One region of the Paraburkholderia caribensis genome, then DNA from elsewhere that is predicted to be linked to it. Evidence: riboswitches for the same ligand, from Rfam matches in the RefSeq annotation. Region 1 holds a riboswitch; the other holds the start of a gene.
The links. A riboswitch is a leader RNA that binds a small molecule or an ion and turns the genes downstream of it on or off. The one in region 1 is predicted to bind ZMP and ZTP.
Positions count from the first base shown of each region.

Region 2: linked by a shared signal. The riboswitch ahead of C2L66_RS23405 (LysE family translocator) and the one ahead of glyA (serine hydroxymethyltransferase) in region 1 are both predicted to bind ZMP and ZTP.

Region 1 is NZ_CP026101.1:2,918,918-2,927,968, reverse strand. Features, by position in the region: gene tolB (Tol-Pal system beta propeller repeat protein TolB) at 1-1,143, opposite strand, end outside; gene tolA (cell envelope integrity protein TolA) at 1,260-2,282, opposite strand; gene tolR (protein TolR) at 2,279-2,725, opposite strand; gene tolQ (protein TolQ) at 2,736-3,413, opposite strand; gene ybgC (tol-pal system-associated acyl-CoA thioesterase) at 3,579-4,049, opposite strand; gene ydfG (bifunctional NADP-dependent 3-hydroxy acid dehydrogenase/3-hydroxypropionate dehydrogenase YdfG) at 4,172-4,918, opposite strand; ZMP/ZTP riboswitch at 5,130-5,244, shown strand; gene glyA (serine hydroxymethyltransferase) at 5,429-6,676, shown strand; gene nrdR (transcriptional regulator NrdR) at 6,683-7,174, shown strand; gene C2L66_RS12920 (GspH/FimT family pseudopilin) at 7,347-7,907, shown strand; gene C2L66_RS12915 (prepilin-type N-terminal cleavage/methylation domain-containing protein) at 7,904-8,338, shown strand; gene C2L66_RS12910 (PilW family protein) at 8,335-9,051, shown strand, end outside.
Region 2 is NZ_CP026102.1:1,555,731-1,564,781, forward strand. Features, by position in the region: gene C2L66_RS23380 (M20 family metallopeptidase) at 1-491, opposite strand, end outside; gene C2L66_RS23385 (superinfection immunity protein) at 674-982, shown strand; gene C2L66_RS23390 (epoxide hydrolase family protein) at 1,018-2,172, shown strand; gene C2L66_RS23395 (winged helix-turn-helix transcriptional regulator) at 2,218-2,631, opposite strand; gene C2L66_RS23400 (DMT family transporter) at 2,714-3,031, shown strand; ZMP/ZTP riboswitch at 3,077-3,174, shown strand; gene C2L66_RS23405 (LysE family translocator) at 3,213-3,845, shown strand; gene C2L66_RS23415 (YodC family protein) at 4,756-5,028, opposite strand; gene C2L66_RS23420 (MFS transporter) at 5,560-7,059, opposite strand; gene C2L66_RS23425 (TetR/AcrR family transcriptional regulator) at 7,107-7,739, opposite strand; gene C2L66_RS23430 (LysR substrate-binding domain-containing protein) at 8,376-8,552, shown strand; partial or broken gene C2L66_RS41305 (PAS domain-containing protein) at 8,586-8,869, shown strand; gene C2L66_RS23440 (YeeE/YedE family protein) at 8,912-9,051, opposite strand, start outside.

The DNA of each region.
Region 1 (9,051 bases):
GAAGCTTGGCGATTCGTCATGTGTGGTGTCGGTGAGCGCCGTCGCGACGCCCGACTGCAGATCCTGGATATACAGCTTGAAGCCCCCGCCCGTGCGCGAGATGTATGCGAGCTGCTTGCCGTCCGGGCTCACGCGCGGACTCGTATTGTAGTTGCCCGTGAAGGTCACGCGCTGCGCGCCGCCTGCGGACTCGCCGCCGGCCGGCATCTTGTAGATCTGCGGCTGACCGCCACGGTCGCTGGTGAAGTAGATCGACTGGCCGTCAGGAGAGTAGGACGGCTCGGTGTCGATCGCGCTGCCTTGCGTGAGGCGGCGCAGGCCGCTGCCGTCGGCATTGACGGCGAAAATCTGCGTGTTGCCGGTGCGCGACAGCGCGACCGCGAGCGTGCGGCCATCGGGCGACCATGCGGGCGCGCTGTTGTTGCCCTTCTGGTCAGACACGACGACGCGGCGGCCGGTGGGCAGATCGTGGATGTAGACGATCGGCTTCTTCTTTTCGAACGATACATACGCGACCTTCGTGCCGTCCGGCGACCATGCCGGCGAGATGATCGGCTCGGGGCTGGAGAGGGCGATATGCGCGTCCTGGCCGTCGGAGTCGGAAATCTGCAGCTGATAACGGTTGCCCGTCTTGATCACGTACGACAGGCGCGTCGCGAACACGCCGCGGCCGCCCATCAGCTTCGCATAGATGTAGTCGGCAACCTTGTGCGCGCTCATGCGCAGGCCGCTTTCCGGGCTGACCAGTTCGAGCCCGCCGAGGCTTTGCTGGTTGACGGTGTCGTACAGCTTGAAGCGCACCTGGTACTGGCCGTTCGGCAGCCTGGTCACGCTGCCCGCGACGAACGCGTTGGCGCCCTTGGCCTTCCATGCGCCGAGATCGACGGAATCGCCTTCGGAAACGGGTGCGCTGCCGGCGTCGATATTGGTGAATTTACCGCTGCGCTGAAGGTCCTGGCGGACGATCGTGCTGATCTGCTGGGGAGAATTGGCCTCGTTGGCAAAATTTGCCGTGGCGATCGGGAACTGGGTGGACCCGACGCCCGTCACGAGGACGTTGAGTTGTGCATGGGCGGCACCGCCAGCGGCGATCAGACACGATGCGACGAGCGCTCGCAGGCCTAGCTTGGTCATCAAACTCATTCTGTATAGGTTCCCCAAAAACGAATTGCTAACACTTCACGACTACAAACAGACCGGCCTACGCAGATTTCGTTCCCGGTCCACCCGCGACAGCGTGCGAAACGGAAACGCCTGCGTCAGGCGGCCGGACGCAGCGTGATCGTAAAACTGCCGGGCGTCTTGCCGTCGATGTCCTGCGGCATCGGATCCGACCGCTGGACGGCCCGCAGTGCGGCGTCGTCCCACGCCTGGTTACCGCTGCTGCGAGTGACGGTTGCGCTCAGCAGCGTGCCCGTCGGCGAGCAGCGCACGGAGACGACCGTTTGCAGGCCCGATGTATCACCCGACCAGATGATGTTCGGACGCACGCGGCGCTGAACCTTCTCTGCATAGCCCGGCGACGCGGCGTTGCCGCCCGCGCCGCTGCCCGTGCCGCTCTTCGCGAGGCCGTTGCCCGTCGAGCCTTCGCCGCCCGCCATGCCTTGCAGCGCGGCGAGGCGCTGACGCCGTTCCGCGTCCACCTTCTGTTTCGCGGCTTCGGCGGCCTGCGCGGCGGCCTTCGCCTTGGCGGCCTTCGCCGCGTCAGCCTTGGCCTGCGCGTCGGCTTGCGCCTGCTTCGCTTCCTGTTCCTTTTGCTGTTCCTTCTGCTCTTCCTGCTGCTTCTTCAACTGCTCCTGCTTCTGCTGGGCGAGTTGCTGCTGCTTGAGCCTGTCGGCCTGTTGCTGCTGTTGCTGCTTGAGCTTCGCGGCGGCGGCCGCTGCTGCCTGGTCGGCGGCGAGCTGCTGCTGGCGTTTCGCCTCGGCTTCCTGCTGGGCCTGCAACTTCTGCTGGCGCTGCTGCTCGGCAAGTTCAGCCTGACGCTGCGCTTCCTGCTGCTTGCGCTTCTTTTCCTGCAGCGCGATATCGGCCTGTTCGTCGCTGACCTGCGGCGCGGGCTTCACGGGCGCGGGCGGCGGCACGACGGGACGCGGCGCCGGCACGTCGGGCACTTCCGTCCACAATTCGGCTTCGGCGCCCGCGGGCGTGCTGTTCTGCCAGTGGATGCCGTGATACAGGAAGAACCCCAGCAGCACGTGCATCAGCGCGGCGAGCGCGAACGCGCGCCACGTGCCGCGCTCGCGCGGCGGTCGAAGCGGGTAGGCGTTTTTCTGGCGGGTCATTGCGATTTGACGAGCAATCCAACGCGCTTGACGCCACGAGCCTTCAGGTCGGACATCACGTTCATCACGACTTCATACTTGACGGTCTTGTCGGCGGCGATCACGACGGGCTGGTCGGGATGCGAGGCCTGACGGTCGGTGACGAAGCTGCGCAGATCGGCCTGCGTCATCGTCTCCTGTTGCGTCGCGCCCGCGTCGTCCTTGTACTTGACGTTCATATTGCCGTCCGCCTTGATGTTGACGACGACGGGCGGCGTCTGCTGCTGCGGCGCGGCGCCGCCCACAGTCGGCAGGTTGACGATAGACGGCGCCACCAGCGGGGCCGTCACCATGAAGATCACGAGCAGCACGAGCATCACGTCGATGTACGGGACGACGTTGATGTCGGCCATGGCGCGGCGCGAGCGGCTGCCGCGCATGCTGGAACGGACTGAACCGGCCATCGTGGACTCCTTAATGGGCCTGGCGTTGCAGGATGTTCGAGAACTCTTCGATGAAGGTTTCGAAGCGGATCGCGAGGCGGTCGATATCGTGCGCGTAGCGGTTGTAGGCGACCACGGCGGGGATCGCGGCGAACAGGCCGATGGCCGTTGCCGTCAGCGCTTCGGCAATGCCGGGCGCGACGTTCGCGAGGGTAGCCTGCTGGACGTTCGCGAGGCCGCGGAATGCGTTCATGATGCCCCACACCGTGCCGAACAGACCGATATACGGGCTGACCGAGCCGACCGATGCGAGGAACGCGAGGTTGGCTTCGAGCACGTCCATTTCGCGCTGGAACGCGGCGCGCATGGCACGGCGCGCGCCGTCGAGAATCGCGCCCGGATCGTTGAGACGCTTTTCCTTGCCCTTCAGGAACTCACGCATGCCCGACTCGAAAATACGTTCGAGCGCGCCGATCGTGTGACGGTTGTTCGCGGCGCTCTGATACAGCGCCTGCAGGTCGCCGCCCGACCAGAAATCGCGTTCGAAGCGCTCAGTCTGCGCCCGCGCGCGGCGAATCGCAAACCACTTGCGGAAGATGAAAGTCCACGACATCAGCGACAGCAGCAACAGCAGCGCCATCACTGCCTGCGCCAGCAGGCTCGCGTTGAGAACGAGGGAAATGATCGACAGATCTTGTGTAGTGTTCATAGAGGTTCGTTGTAACGTCCCGGGTGCGGCGTCCGGCTGCAAGGTGGGTCGAAGCGTTCGGTTGGCATGCTGTTGGCAAACCGGAAGCTTCGGCGGGTTCTTCGCCGAACCATGCTTGGTCTTGTTGTGACCGTTACGAGTTCACTGTCCAGCTAACAACGACGCTCAGATACTCGCCGTTGACACGCTGGGACCCGGTTCGCGCCGCAATGCGGCGTGGACCGGCGGAGGAATGGCGGCCGGCTTCATCGATTGCGAGTCGACACAGCCGACGCGGATCGTGCCCGTTGCCAGTAGCGTGTCGTCGCGCCAGGCTTCCTGAGCGAAATCCACCGACGCGCGGCCAAGCCGCTCGATCCGGCTGACGATGCGCAGCATGTCGTCGAGCCGGGCCGGCGCGCGATAGTCGAGCGCGGTGCTGCGCACGACGAACAGCGCGCCCGTTTCTTCGGCCAGCTTGCGTTGATCGACGCCGCACGCGCGCAGCCATTCGGTGCGAGCGCGCTCGAAAAACTTCAGGTAGTTCGCGTAAAACACGATACCGCCGGCGTCGGTGTCTTCGTAATACACGCGAATCGGCCAGATAAAGCCGATTTCCGCGCCGGACTGACTGTCAGACATATTCATGGCGCGCATTTTACCGGAACGCAAAAGCGCGCCGCATTTTCGGGCACTTTCGTGCCTGGTTGCGTTCGGCCTGCACGACGGGCGCCGCGCCGGTGTCGCACGATCCAGCCGGCGCGGCGCGCCCGCGAAACCTAGCCGCGGTGGATGTTCAGGCCGGCAAACGACTGCGCAACGGGCATCAGCTCGATCGTATTGATGTTGACGTGCGCGGGGCGCGTCGCGATCCAGTAGATCGAGTCGGCGATGTCTTCGGCCGTGAGCGGCTGGACGTTCTGATAGACGCCCGCGGCTTTCTCGTCGTCGCCGCGGAAACGCACGTTCGAAAACTCGGTGCCGCCGCACAGGCCCGGTTCGATGTCCGTCACGCGAACGGGGGTGCCGTGCAGGTCGGCGCGCAGGTTCAGGCTGAACTGGCGCACGAACGCCTTGGTCGCGCCGTACACGTTGCCGCCCGGATACGGCCACGTGCCCGCCACCGAACCCAGATTGAACACATGTCCGCGGCTGCGCTCGATCATTCCCGGCAGGAAGGCGCGCGTGACCTGCACGAGGCCCGTGCAGTTGGTGTCGATCATCGTCGTCCAGTCGTCGAGCTCGGCGCGTTGCGCGGGTTCGAGCCCGAGCGCGAGGCCGGCGTTGTTGACGAGCACGTCGACGGCGGCAAAGTCGGCGGGCAGGGCGTTGGGGACGGCTTCGACGGCTGCGCGGTCGCGCACGTCGAGCTCGAAGGGCAGGAGGTTCTCGCCGAGTTCGTCGGCGAGTGCCTGCAGGCGGTCCTTGCGGCGCGCGGTTGCGACCACGCGATGGCCGCCCTTGACGAAAGCCCTGGCGATAGCGGCGCCGAACCCTGCGGACGCGCCGGTGACGAACACGATCATTGCTGTTCCCTGGTCTGTGAAGAAAGGCCACAAGCCTACTTCCAATGCGGCGATGCGGCAAGAATGACCCCGCCGCGCGAAGGCACGTTCGGGCGGGCTGCCGGGCAGCCGCTGCCGTGGCTGGGCGGGGCTTCTGGCTGCCGTGGCGGCGCGCTGGCGGGAGCGGTTGCCTCGGTTGCCTATTCGACCCGGTTCCAATAAACTAACGCGCTCACCCCTGCGTGACTGGCGATAGAACCCCATGCTGTCAAGCCTGACGGGTTCAAGGTGGAGCGTCCCACCGTGAAGCGCAGGGTGCCGTTTTGCCGTTCGCCTGGGCAGCCATGTTTCGCGCGCGCCGTCGTTTGCGCTGCCGGTGGTTGTCCTGACTCGCGTGTGCGGCACCTCCTTCATACGCCACGTCAAGGCTCCCACCATCAGCGGTGGCCAGCAGTGCTGCGTACCCAATACGCTCCCGGCACACGACCTGCGCACGATCCGGTCAACCTGAACACACTTAACGGAACCAGCATGTTTGACAAAGCCCAAAGCACCATCGCCAATGTCGATCCGGAAATCTGGAAGGCAATCCAGGACGAAGACCGCCGTCAGGAAGAGCACATCGAACTGATCGCGTCGGAAAACTACACGAGCCCGGCCGTGATGGCCGCGCAGGGCTCGCAGCTCACCAACAAGTACGCCGAAGGCTACCCCGGCAAGCGCTACTACGGCGGTTGCGAATACGTCGACGTCGTCGAGCAGCTGGCTATCGACCGCGTGAAGCAGCTGTTCGGCGCCGAAGCCGCGAACGTTCAGCCGAACTCGGGCTCGCAGGCCAACCAGGGCGTGTTCTTCGCGATGCTCAAGCCGGGCGACACGATCATGGGCATGAGCCTCGCGCACGGCGGCCATCTGACGCACGGCTCCCCCGTCAACATGTCGGGCAAGTGGTTCAACGTGGTCAGCTACGGCCTGAACGAAGCCGAAGACATCGACTACGACGCCGCAGAGAAGCTGGCTCAGGAGCACAAGCCGAAGATCATCGTCGCGGGCGCGTCGGCGTTTGCGCTGCGCATCGACTTCGAGCGCCTGTCGAAGATCGCGAAGTCGGTTGGCGCGTACCTGATGGTCGACATGGCCCACTACGCCGGTCTGATCGCCGCGGGCGTGTACCCGAACCCGGTGCCGTTCGCCGACTTCGTCACGACCACCACGCATAAGAGCCTGCGCGGCCCGCGCGGCGGCGTGATCCTGATGAAGGCGGAGTTCGAGAAGCAGATCAACTCGGCCATTTTCCCGGGCATCCAGGGTGGACCGCTGATGCACGTGATCGCGGGCAAGGCCGTGGCGTTCAAGGAAGCGCTGGCGCCGGAATTCAAGGAGTACCAGCAACACGTGGTCGACAACGCGCGCGTGCTGGCTGAAACGCTCGTCAAGCGCGGTCTGCGCATCGTGTCGGGCCGCACGGAAAGCCACGTCATGCTGGTCGACCTGCGCGCCAAGAAGATCACGGGCAAGGCAGCGGAAGCGGCGCTGGGCGCGGCGCACATCACCGTGAACAAGAACGCGATTCCGAACGATCCGGAAAAGCCGTTCGTGACGAGCGGCATCCGCCTCGGTTCGCCCGCCATGACCACGCGCGGCTTCGGCACGAAGGAAGCCGAGCAGGTCGGCAACCTGATCGCCGACGTGCTGGACAATCCGGAAGACACGGCTACGATCGAACGCGTGCGCGCGCAGGTCGCCGAGTTGACCCAGCGCTTCCCGGTCTACCGCTAAGCCGCCATGCGCTGCCCCTTCTGCCGGCATGACGATACACAGGTCGTCGACTCGCGTGTGTCCGAAGATGGCGCCGCGATCCGGCGCCGCCGCCGCTGCCCGGCCTGCGACAAGCGTTTCACGACGTACGAGCGGGTCGAGTTGGCGTTGCCCTCGGTCGTCAAGAAGGATGGCAGCCGCACGGAGTTCGACCGCCGCAAGATCGTCGCGAGCATGCAACTGGCGCTGCGCAAGCGTCCAGTTGCTGCCGACGCCATCGACGCAGCCGCGTCGCGCATCGAGTATCAGTTGCTCGGCAGCGGCGAGCGCGAAGTGCGCAGCGAAAAACTGGGCGAGCTCGTGATGAACGAGCTGCGCGCCCTCGACACCATCGCGTACGTGCGCTTTGCTTCCGTGTACCGGCGTTTTGAAGACGTCTCCGAGTTCGAGGACGTCATTGAAGAGTTTCGCCGGATGAACGCTCCCGCCGCACCCGCGAAGCCTTCCCGCAAGCGCTGATTTGTCGCGCATCTGCATTTTCTCTCCCTGAAGTTCTGCCGCGAATTCACCTGATGCACGGACATTCTCGTGCAGGGATTCGTGCGTCCGCCACCTGGCCATCCGGCTAATTGTGGGCGTCGTTGGGCATCGTTAGAGTCGTCGCATTCTTGTCGGAAATCGAGGAATGCTGATGAAACGGAATGCTCATACGCGGCCCGCGTGCCGTGGGTTCACGCTGTTCGAAACGCTTGTCGTGATCGCATTGCTCGCGATCGTCGCGACTTTGACGGTGCCGTCGTTCGTTGCGTGGCGCGTGCGCGATCAGGTCGACGCGCGCGCCCGCGCACTGTTGTCCACGCTCAGTTACGCGCGCGGCGAGGCATTGCGGCGCGGCGCGCGCGTGACCGTGTGCCGGATCGATGCCGCGCGGCACTGTCTCGCGGCGGGGCAGCCGTGCAAAACGGGTGTCGTCGACTGGTCTTGTGGGTGGGCCGTGATGATCGAGCACGGCGGCGGCTTCTATCCGTTGCGCGCACAGACCGACCTTGCGCCCGTCAGCATCGTCGGCGCACTCACCAATCTCACCTTCACGCCACCCGCGGGCCAGGCCTACGGCAGCTTTCGCAGCTTCGATATCGGCCCGCGTGTCGAATCGAAGGCGACGCAAGGCAAAGAGTGGCGGCGCTGCATCCGCATCGCGGCGGGTGGGCGGGCGCGCATTGTCGACGGCGCGTGCGGAGCGGCGGCATGACGCGCGCCCGTCTTGTCTCGCAGCGCGGTCAGAGCCTGCTTGAAGTACTCGTCGCGGTGACCGTCACGGCCGTCACCGTGCTTGGTCTGATTGCCGTGCAGTTGTCGATTGCGCGCGACGCGCGTGCAAGGTCTTATCGCGAGCAGGCCGCACTCGTCGCCGATGCGATCGCCGAGGCGGCGCGCGCGCCGAATCGCAACGATGCGGCAATCTCGCAATGGCGAACGCGTGCCGCGAGCCTGTTGCCACAGGGCGATGCGGGCACGAGTGGCGGCGCCGATCTTTCCTTCGCCCGCGCGACATGGGCCTGGCGGGACAGCGTGCCGGGCAAGGCGGCGCATCCGGGCGACATGATCGACATGCCTGCATCGTGCGGCGATGCAGACGTGCCGCAAGGCGTTCAATGCGTCGCAATGGCGTTTTCCCGATGAAGTCGCTTGCTCTCTGCACGCGTACATGCGGCGGACGCGTGGACTTTGGCCACACGCTGCTCGAAATGACGATAGCGATGGCGCTGGGCCTGATCGTGACAGCGGGCGCGGTGTCGCTTTACCGCTCGCAGCGAATCGCCTTCGCGCAGGCCGCCGACGCAGCGCAGATCCACGACGCGGGCATGGCCGCGTTGACACTGATCGGCGAGCAGTTGCAGATGGCGGCCTTCGTTCCCGCCGACATGCCGCGCACGTTTGCCGCACGGCCAGGGTTGTTCGGCTGCACGGGCGGCAGGCCGATCGGCGCCGACGACAATCTCACCTGTGAATCGCTTGCAACGCATTCGGACGGCGTCGCCGTGCGCTACGTGGCAGACAACGTTTCGACGTGGCCGTCCACCGCAGGTCTCACGACCGACTGTCTTGGGCAGGGCATCGCGAAGACGGATGCCGATGCGCCGGGCGTATCCGTCGTGAACCGCTTCTTTGCGAAGACCAGCGGCTCGACGGGCGAGCCCGAGCTGTACTGCGAAGGAACGGGGAAGGCGAGTTCGTCGCAGCCGCTTGTCGAAGGCGTCGAGCGCGTGCGCTTGCGGTACTGGCTTGCGGGCGCACTGTCTGCGACGGACGCGGCGCAGCTGTTGCCTGCGCAATGGGCGAGTGTCGTCGCCGTCGATGTGTGCGTGCTCGTTCGAGGCGCGCCGCAGACGTCA
Region 2 (9,051 bases), on a different replicon from region 1:
CGTTCGATGCCTTGCGCGTCGAGCGCGGCCAGCGCCGTGAGGCTGGCGTAGATCGCGTAGCCGTCGTCGGCGCCGCCGCGGCCATAGAGCTTGCCGTCTTCGAGCTTCGGCGTCCACGGGCCGAGGTCGTTGCGCCAGCCGTCGAACTCCGGCTGCTTGTCGAGGTGACCGTACAGCACGATGGTGTCCGTGCTGCCCGAGCGCGTGGCGGGCGATTCGAAGAAGATCACGGGCGTGCGGCCCGGCAGACGCACGATTTCCAGCTTCAGTCCGCGCACGGGCTGCTGCTCCGCCCACTTCGCGGCTTCCGTGATCACGCGCTCGATATAGCCGTGTTTTTCCCAGTCGGCATCGAACGCCGGGCTCTTCGCGGGCACGGCGATGTAGTCGGTGAGCGCCGGCACGATCTCGTCGTTCCATTTGCGATCGACGAATTCGCGCAGTGTGTCGTGATTCAGCTTTTGAGCCTGTTGGGTATCGTCGGAGATCATGATGGCGGGATCCGGTGCAGTCGAAACGCACATGATAGACCTTACGGCGCGGCTTGCCGAATTCGTGTGAACCTCATGTAAACAACAAGGGCACCTGCCTTGCAATCGCCCTTCAAACCGCAAGCGAACGATGCCCGATCGCGCGACAATGGAAAGATAGATGGCACGTCTGTGGAGGCTCGATGAACACCGTGATGATGATACAAGGCGTCGCGGCCTTCGCCGCGCTGGGGCTGTACTTCCTGCCGTCCATCATCGCCGACCGCCGCAAGCGCTACGACATGCTGACCCTTGCCCTGTTCAATGCATGCATGGGCTGGACGGTGTTCGGCTGGATGATCGCGATGTACTGGGCGTGGCAGCCGAATCCACCCGTCAATCTGGAAGGCGAAGTGGTGCGCTCGCGGCGCATCATCAGCATGCGAAGCTTTACGAAGGGGCTCGGCGAGCGCGTGCGGATGCGCGAATCGCGCGACCGTTCGGCCAAGTAGCACGCAGCCTGCCGCTCAACGACCAGGACCACACGATGCAAATCACTCCGTTCCGGATTTCGATTCCCGACTTCGAGCTTGCCGCGCTCAAGACGCGCCTCGCGCAAACACGCTGGCCCGACACCTTCGACAGCGCGCCCTGGGCGCTCGGCACCGACATGAACTATTTGCGCGATCTCGTCGATTACTGGGCGAGCGGGTACGACTGGCGTGCGACGGAAACGCGGCTCAACCAGGAGCCGCAATTCGTCGCGCAGCTCGGCGATCTGGCCGTGCATTTCGTGCATCGGCGCGGCACGGGGCCGAAGCCCTACCCGCTCGTCATCACGCATGGCTGGCCAGGCTCGTTCATCGAGTTCGCCGAACTGTTGCCGCAGCTGTGCGACCCGGCGTCGTTCGGCGCGGACCCTGCCGACGCATTCGATGTCGTCGTTCCGTCGATGCCCGGCTATGGCTTTTCGGAACGGCCTTCGAAGCCGGGCATGTCGGTGTTCGCGATCGCCGGCCTGTGGGTGGAGCTGATGCGCGGCCTCGGCTACACGCGCTTTGGCGCGCAGGGCGGCGATCTGGGCGCGGCGGTGTCGATCGCGTTGGCGGCCGGCCATGCGCAGCATGTCGACGGCATTCATCTCAACTTCCTGCCGAGTTCATATGCGCCGGGCGTCCCGCCCGACGATCCGTCCATCACGCAGGAAGAGCGGGATTTCCTCGCATCGAGGGCCGTATTTGCCGATGCCGAAGGCGCCTACGCGCACCTGCACGCGACGAAGCCGAACACCGCGGCGTTTGCGTTGAACGATTCGCCGGCGGGACTGGCTGCGTGGATCGTCGAGAAATTCCGTGCGTGGAGCGATTGCGACGGCGACGTGGAGCGCGTGTTTTCGAAGGACCAGTTGCTGACCGATCTGTCCTTGTACTGGCACACGCAGACGATCGGCTCGTCGATGCGGCTCTACGCGGAAACGCGCGCGCGGCCATTGCGCTTCGAGCCCGGCCAGCGCGTCACGCCGCCGCTCGGCTTTGCGCGCTTTCCGAAGGAGATCAGCCGGCCGCCGCGTTCGTGGATCGAACGTGTGTTCAACGTCACGCAGTTCGCGGATATGCCGCGCGGCGGGCACTTCGCCGCGATGGAACAGCCCGCGCTGCTCGCTGAAGAGATTCGGCGTTTTTTCCGGCCGCTGCGCGGCTGAGCGTTCAATCGCGCGTCGTTATCGACGCTAGCGACGTTATCGACGTTAGCGACGCGACTGTGCAAGCGTATCGAAGCGCTCGCGCGCGGCGTCGAGCGCGCCGCCGTGCGTTTCCGCCCAGCGGTCGAGCGTGACGAGTGCGTCGCTCAACGACAGCCCGAGCGCGCTCAACCGATATTCGACATGCAAAGGTTTCGTGCCGCACACGTCGCGGATCACGAGGCCGTTGCGCTCCAGTTCGCGCAGCGTCTGCGACAGCACCTTCTGCGAAATACCGCCAATCTTGCGCAGCAGCGCGTTGTTGCGCATCGGTCCGTTTTGCAGCGCGGGCAGGATCAGCAGTGTCCATTTACTCGCGATCAGTTCAAGCGCGAGCCGCGACGAACAGGCCTCGTCGAATACGTTGCCTGGGTGCTGCGCGTCGTGCGGGACGTCGACGGAATGGTCCGGCGCGGACATTGCCATGGTTACCAGAAGGTGCGTAATGGTCAGCGGGTCACTATACCTCTACGCTGCGTCCATTCTTCAAATGGAGGTAGTGATGGCGTGGTTAATCCTGCTCGCGGCAAGCGTCGTTGAAATCCTGATGGGTCTCGCGCTCAAGTATGCGAATGGCTGGACGCGTTTCTGGCCGAGCGTCGGCGGCGTGGCGGCCGCGCTTGCGAGCGTCTTCCTGCTGACGCTCGCGATGAAGCACCTGCCCGCAGGCACCGCGTATGTCGTGTGGACGGGCATCGGGTCGATGGGCATCACGCTGCTCGGCATCGTGCTGTTCGGCGATCCCGTGTCGGCGCCGCGCATCGCGTGCATGGCGATGATCGTTGGCGCGGCGGCGGCGCTCAAGTGTATCGACGGGTAGTGCGCTTTTTGTATCTGGCATGCGACGGCAGCGCGCGAAACAATTCGCTGTTCGCGCGACTGGCGCTCAATCGAGGTGGATCACCACCGGGGAGCGCGAACCGGGATGCAGATCCCGTCACGCCGCGCGCCTGGGCCTTGCCTTGATCGTTCGATCGGTCTTCCTTCAAGGAGCTCACGCAATGCCTCAAACCTCGCATCTCGTTGCATTTGCCGTTGTCGCGCTCGGTATGGCGCTCACGCCCGGGCCCAATATGATCTATCTGATCTCGCGGTCGATCTGCCAGGGGCGCGTGGCTGGTCTGATTTCGCTTGGCGGCGTGGCGCTGGGTTTCGTGGTTTATATGTTCTGTGCCGCGTTCGGCATTACGGCGTTGCTGCTTGCTGTGCCGTTCGCGTATGACACGCTGCGGTTTGGTGGCGCGCTGTATCTGCTCTATCTCGCGTGGCAGGCTGTGAAGCCGGGCGGACGCTCGCCGTTCCAGGTGCGCGATCTGCCCGTCGATAGTCCGCGCAAGCTGTTCACGATGGGCTTTATCACGAATTTGCTGAATCCGAAGATTGCGGTGCTTTATCTTTCGCTGCTGCCGCAGTTTATTGATCCGCAGTATGGGAGTGTGCTTGGGCAATCGCTGATGTTCGGTGTGGTTCAGATCGTGCTGAGCATTTCGGTTAATTCGGCCGTCGCGATGACGGCGGGATCGATTGCTGTGTTTCTCGCGAGGAAGCCGACGTGGGTCGTGGTGCAGCGGTGGATGATGGGGACGGTGCTTGCTGGGCTCGCGGTTAGGATGGGGATGGACGCGGGGCGGTAGGTTTTGATGTTTTGGTTTTGGTTTTGGTTTTGGTTTTGGTTTTGGTTTTGGTTTTGGTTTTGGTTTTGGTTTTGGTTTTGGTTTTGGTTTTGGTTTTGGTTTTGGTTTTGGTTTTGGTTTTGGTTTTGGTTTTGGTTTTGGTTTTGGTTTTGGTTTTGATGTTGTGTTCTTGGCTGTTGCGCTGGCATCCGCCTCATGACCCCGCGCTGGCATCCGCGATCCGTTAGCGTGCTTCAAGCGTTGCCCCTGTGCGGGGCGGCACCTACTTTTCTTTGCCGCCGCAAAGAAAAGTAGGCAAAAGAAAGCGGCTCACACCGCCAGCCCTTGACCTTTGTCCACGGGCCCCCAACGTCCCCACCCTTCACACGGCAACGCCCTTGTTCGTGTGCGTTGCCAACGCGCTGAATGAGCGCCTCACCCACTTCAAACACCCGTACATGTGCCAGCGGCAGCGAATGGTATGTGCCGCCCAGGTGGCAAACTGTGTGTAGGTTGTCGCGTCGTATGGCTTGGCGCTCTTACAGGGTGGGAGGCGTGCGCTATCGGGTCCGGAGTGGTGCGCGTATGGCGCGAAAGCCGACACACAGTTTGCCACCTGGGCGGCCGTGGATTGTCTGGCGCGGCGTGCTGAAACGCGGGGATATGAAGCGGGTGAGGCGCTTATTCAGCGCGTTGGCAACGAACGTGAGTCACGTGATTGCCGTGTGAAGCGTAAGAACCTTTGGGGGCCCTCAGGCAAGTATTAGCGCTGGCGGTGTGAGCCGCTTTCTTTTGCCTACTTTTCTTTGCGGCGGCAAAGAAAAGTAGGTGCCGCCCCGCACAGGGGCAACGCGTGAAGCACGGAAACGTAGCGCGGATGCCAGCGCAAAGGCCAAACAACCAAACCGCAGAGCGACAAAGCCCCCCACGTTCAAACCGAAACCCCACCCACAAACTTATGCACCAACCCCGCCGGAATTGACCGTGGCTGCCGCCACACCTCATCCTGCCCGAAGGTTTCCTGCCGCAATTCGCCATGGTCATCGAACCACTGGCAAACGAGCCATTCTCCCGTTTTCCGGGCAATCGCCCCGGCATAAGTCACCGTCATCCGCGGCCCGCCCGCTTTGAGCGTCACCACGTCACCGACCATGATTTGCACCGTTTGCGTCGTGTCAAATGCGTCGAAAGTAGCAGTCAGCATGGATGTCCCCGTTATAAGCATTAGGCTGGCTGGAAATTCACTGCCATAAACGCACCGCCGTCCAACGAATTATTAAGAGTGGGGGAAGATTAACAATCGAATATTTCGGCAGCAAGTAATTTTTATTGGAAGCGTTTGCAGCAAAACCGAAATAGACAGGCGGATATCTCGAACGTTCGTCCTTTATTGTTTAGTCCGGCAATCGCCTGTCAGTAAAGGCGGCATGTTGTCGCGCAGCACGGTCCAACCGCAGTTTAGGCGAATGTTCAGGGTATACGTAAATAAGCCCGGCCACCCACCGTCACGATACTGACATTCTGCGCGTTATTACCGGTCTAAAAACCATGCGCCACGCTTGAACGCCGCCATCTGTGAATAAGCGCATCACTGCTGAACGAGAAACAATAGTTGCAATGCGCAATGCACCATGGCTGCAATCGTATGACGCATACGCTGAAAACGTTATCAGATGATTTTCACGCGTATTTTTGTTCCGTCAAAAAACAAAAATGCAGCCGCTCGGGATTTTCCCTAAGCGGCCTTGATCGCCCGCAAGGAAGCGCGCTGCTGATGCCGGACCAACGTCACGCTGAGCGCAATACAGATCACCATCAAAACCGCGTTGATCGCAAGGCTGCGCTGGAACGCATACGCATAGCCGGCCGCCGATGCGTTCGCCGACAATGCGCCAAAGAACGCGCCGCTAATGGCAGCCGTGCCGAACGCCGAGCCGATCTGTAGCGTCGACGTCACCACGCCCGATGCAAGCCCCGCCTTCGCCGGCTCCACTTCGCCGAGCACGATGCGCATGATGGACGGCAACACGAGCCCTTGCCCGACGCCGGCAAGAACGAGCCCGGCATAAAACGATGCACCGAGCGCCGCGTGCGTCGCAGCCCAGCCCGTCACCGCGAAACCAAGCGCCATCATCGAAAAGCCGAGCGTCAGCACATAAGCCCCGATGCGCCGCACCACCGCGGGCGACGTCAGCGGCCCGGCGACGAAGCCGAGCGCGAACGGCATGATCGCGATGCCGGATTGCAGCGGCGTCCAGTGCAAACCCGTCTGCAGATAGATGCCGTACGTGAGAAAGAACGCGCTATTGCAATAGAACAGAAAGGCGAGCACGAGCCCCGTCGAAAAGGCCGGATTGCGGAACAGCTGGAGATCGACGAGCGGGCTGCCGCCGCTGCGCTCGACGCGACGTTCAGTGGCAATGAACGCGGCAAGCGCAGGCACGGCGAGCGCGAACATCGCGAAGGTCCACCACGGCCAGCCCGCTTCGCGGCCGTGCGTCATCGGATAGATCAGCAGGATCAGCACCAGCGACAGCAGCGCGACGCCTTTCAGATCGACGCCCTCGCGCGTCGCAGACTGATTTTCCGGCACATACTTCCACGCGCCGATAAACGCCAGCACGCCGACGGGAATGTTGATCAGAAAAATGGCGCGCCAGTCGAGACCGAACGGCTGGAAGGTGATCAGCGCACCGCCGCCCAGCTGCCCGACGATCGACGCGAGTCCGAACACGAAGCCGTAAAAGCCCATCACGCGAGTCTGCTGATGCAGCGGCACGACGGCCCGCACCGTCGCGAGCACCTGCGGTGCCATCACCGAGGCAGCCATGCCCTGCACGATGCGCGCGATCACGAGCACGTGACCATTCGGTGCAAAACCGCACAGCGCAGACGCGACGACGAAGCCCGCCATCCCCGTCATGAACATGCGCCGCCTGCCGAACAGGTCGCCGAGCCGCCCGCCCGTGATCAGCAACACCGCGTACGCCGACGCGTAGGCGGACACGATCAGCTGCAATTGCGCGTCGCTGGCGTTCAGGCCCGTGTGGATCGCGGGCAGCGCCAGATTGACGATGAAATAGTCGAGCGGCGCGAGAAAGGCCCCGACGAACAGCACGGTCAACGCAAGCCCTTGCCGCTCGAAACGCTGCTGCCCTTGCACCTCGACGCGCGGCTCCGCGCTGTCGACGCCGGGCCGGGACGCGGACGGCAAACTCACGCCCGACGCTTTCATGCATCTATCATTCATGACTGAACGTTCAAAAATTCGAGAAAAAAATTTCAGGTGAGCGCGCGCATCGCGATGTCGACGACCGCTTTCAGTTCGTCTTCCTTGCGCTTGCATTTGTTGAGCACACGCAAGCCTTGCGTCATGCACAGCAGAAAATCCGCGGCCGCCTTTTCATCGAGGTCGCCGTTGAATACACCCGTGGCCTGACCGCGGATCACGGCCGCCGCGAGCAGCGTGACGACGCGCCGCTGGATTGCGCGGATCTTTGCGTGCAGCGCTTCGTCGTCGGGTTGCAGTTCGAGCGTGCTATTGGTGATGAAGCAGCCGCTCAGCGACGACGCGGTGCGCGTGTGATGCAGCAGCGCATTGCGCAGCGCGACATCGGGCGGGACATTCGCGTTCAGGCGCTCGACGAGGCCGGCAATCGCTCCTTCCGCGTAATGATCGAGCGCGGCCATCATGATGCCGTGCTTGTCGCCGAATACGCCGTACAGACTGCCGCGCAGCACGCCCGTCGCGTTGCAGAGATCGTCGACAGATGTCCCGTGAAAACCGTTGCGCCAGAACACCTTGCTCGCCTCGGTGAGCACGGCTGCCGTGTCGAATTCGCGCGGGCGGCCACGCGGACAGGTTCCCTCCGCCTTGGCGGCGCTCGCGCGCCGAGGTGTGGTGTGATCGATCATGCACGGAAGTTTATGACTGTTCGTTCAATAATTCAAGGACAAATCCTCTTGGACTGCGCCTGATGGCTGTCCCTGCACAATAGACCGTGAAAATTGAGCAATAGACTCGGAAACTTCGCTGGACGGCCGAGGGCAATCTCGCCGGTGCACTGCCAAGCCGATTGACTCGATCTCGGCCGAAGCGGACGTTGGGGTGCCGATGGCTCAGGTCGAAGTTGCAGCGGCCATTCGGTTTCGGCGCACTGCTCGCCGGACAATCGTTTTCCGTCGATCGGTCGCGTCCTCTGCGGCTGTCAATTACCCACTGGAAATTGTCGACCCGTGGCACTCTCCGATCGGGCATGGTCGCACCGACCGGCCAACTCCGTCGCCTTTGTACGCTCTCGCAGTCACGGATAGCGCAGTCACCGACGTCCACCGGGTGTTAGCGCCACGAATACAAGCTGTGAAGGTTGACGCCGCACTATCCAGCGCGCTGGAGGATGTTTCCAGGATACGCCGTTTATCTTGCATCGGTGCGCGCCTACACTCCGTTCGTCTCAGCGATATATGCCTATGTGCCGTGCAGGTCCCGGCGCGTAGTTTCGCGCATATATCACCCTTGCGGCAGGTCTGGCTGGGGTTGGCGTCATTCAGATTTTCACTTTCAAGGTACGGCCCTTCATAGAGACCGGGCAACTGGTGTCGTTCCTGCAGGGTTTGGAACCACCACCGTACCCTTACCACGTCGTTTATCCCCGCAACCGCTACCTCAGTCAACGCGTAAGGATTTTCATCGACTGGCTTGTTGGGATGTTCGGCGAACTGGGCTAACGGGAGTTGATGAAATTGCTTCGGCTATATCGTCACCCGGACGACATCGACCGCGTCAAAGCCAGGCTCGCGGCGCATCTCGAACACAAGCACGCATACGACGTTGAATATCGGGCGCGCACGTGGTCCGACGAGTTCCTGTGGGTACAGTCTCGTGGGCAGGCGTTATGGAACGGCGCCGGTGAGCCCTATCGGATGGTCGGTTGGATTACACGCTGATCGATCAGCTTGTCACTTGTGTTCGACGGATCGCCTCGGATCTGCGTCCCGCCATGCTCGACGATCTCGGCCTGATTCCGGCAATCGAATGGCGGACCGGTGACTGAACTCCCGCGCCCACGTAAAGCGATATCCAGCATTCAGGCCTGCTGCCGACTCAGCTTCGCGCGCTCGAGAATCTCGAACACGGCCATGCCGCAGACCATCGCGGCCACAAAACCCCACCCTTTCCCAAAGCCGGCGCCCAAGGCGACCAGTGCAGGCCCCGGGCAAAATCCAG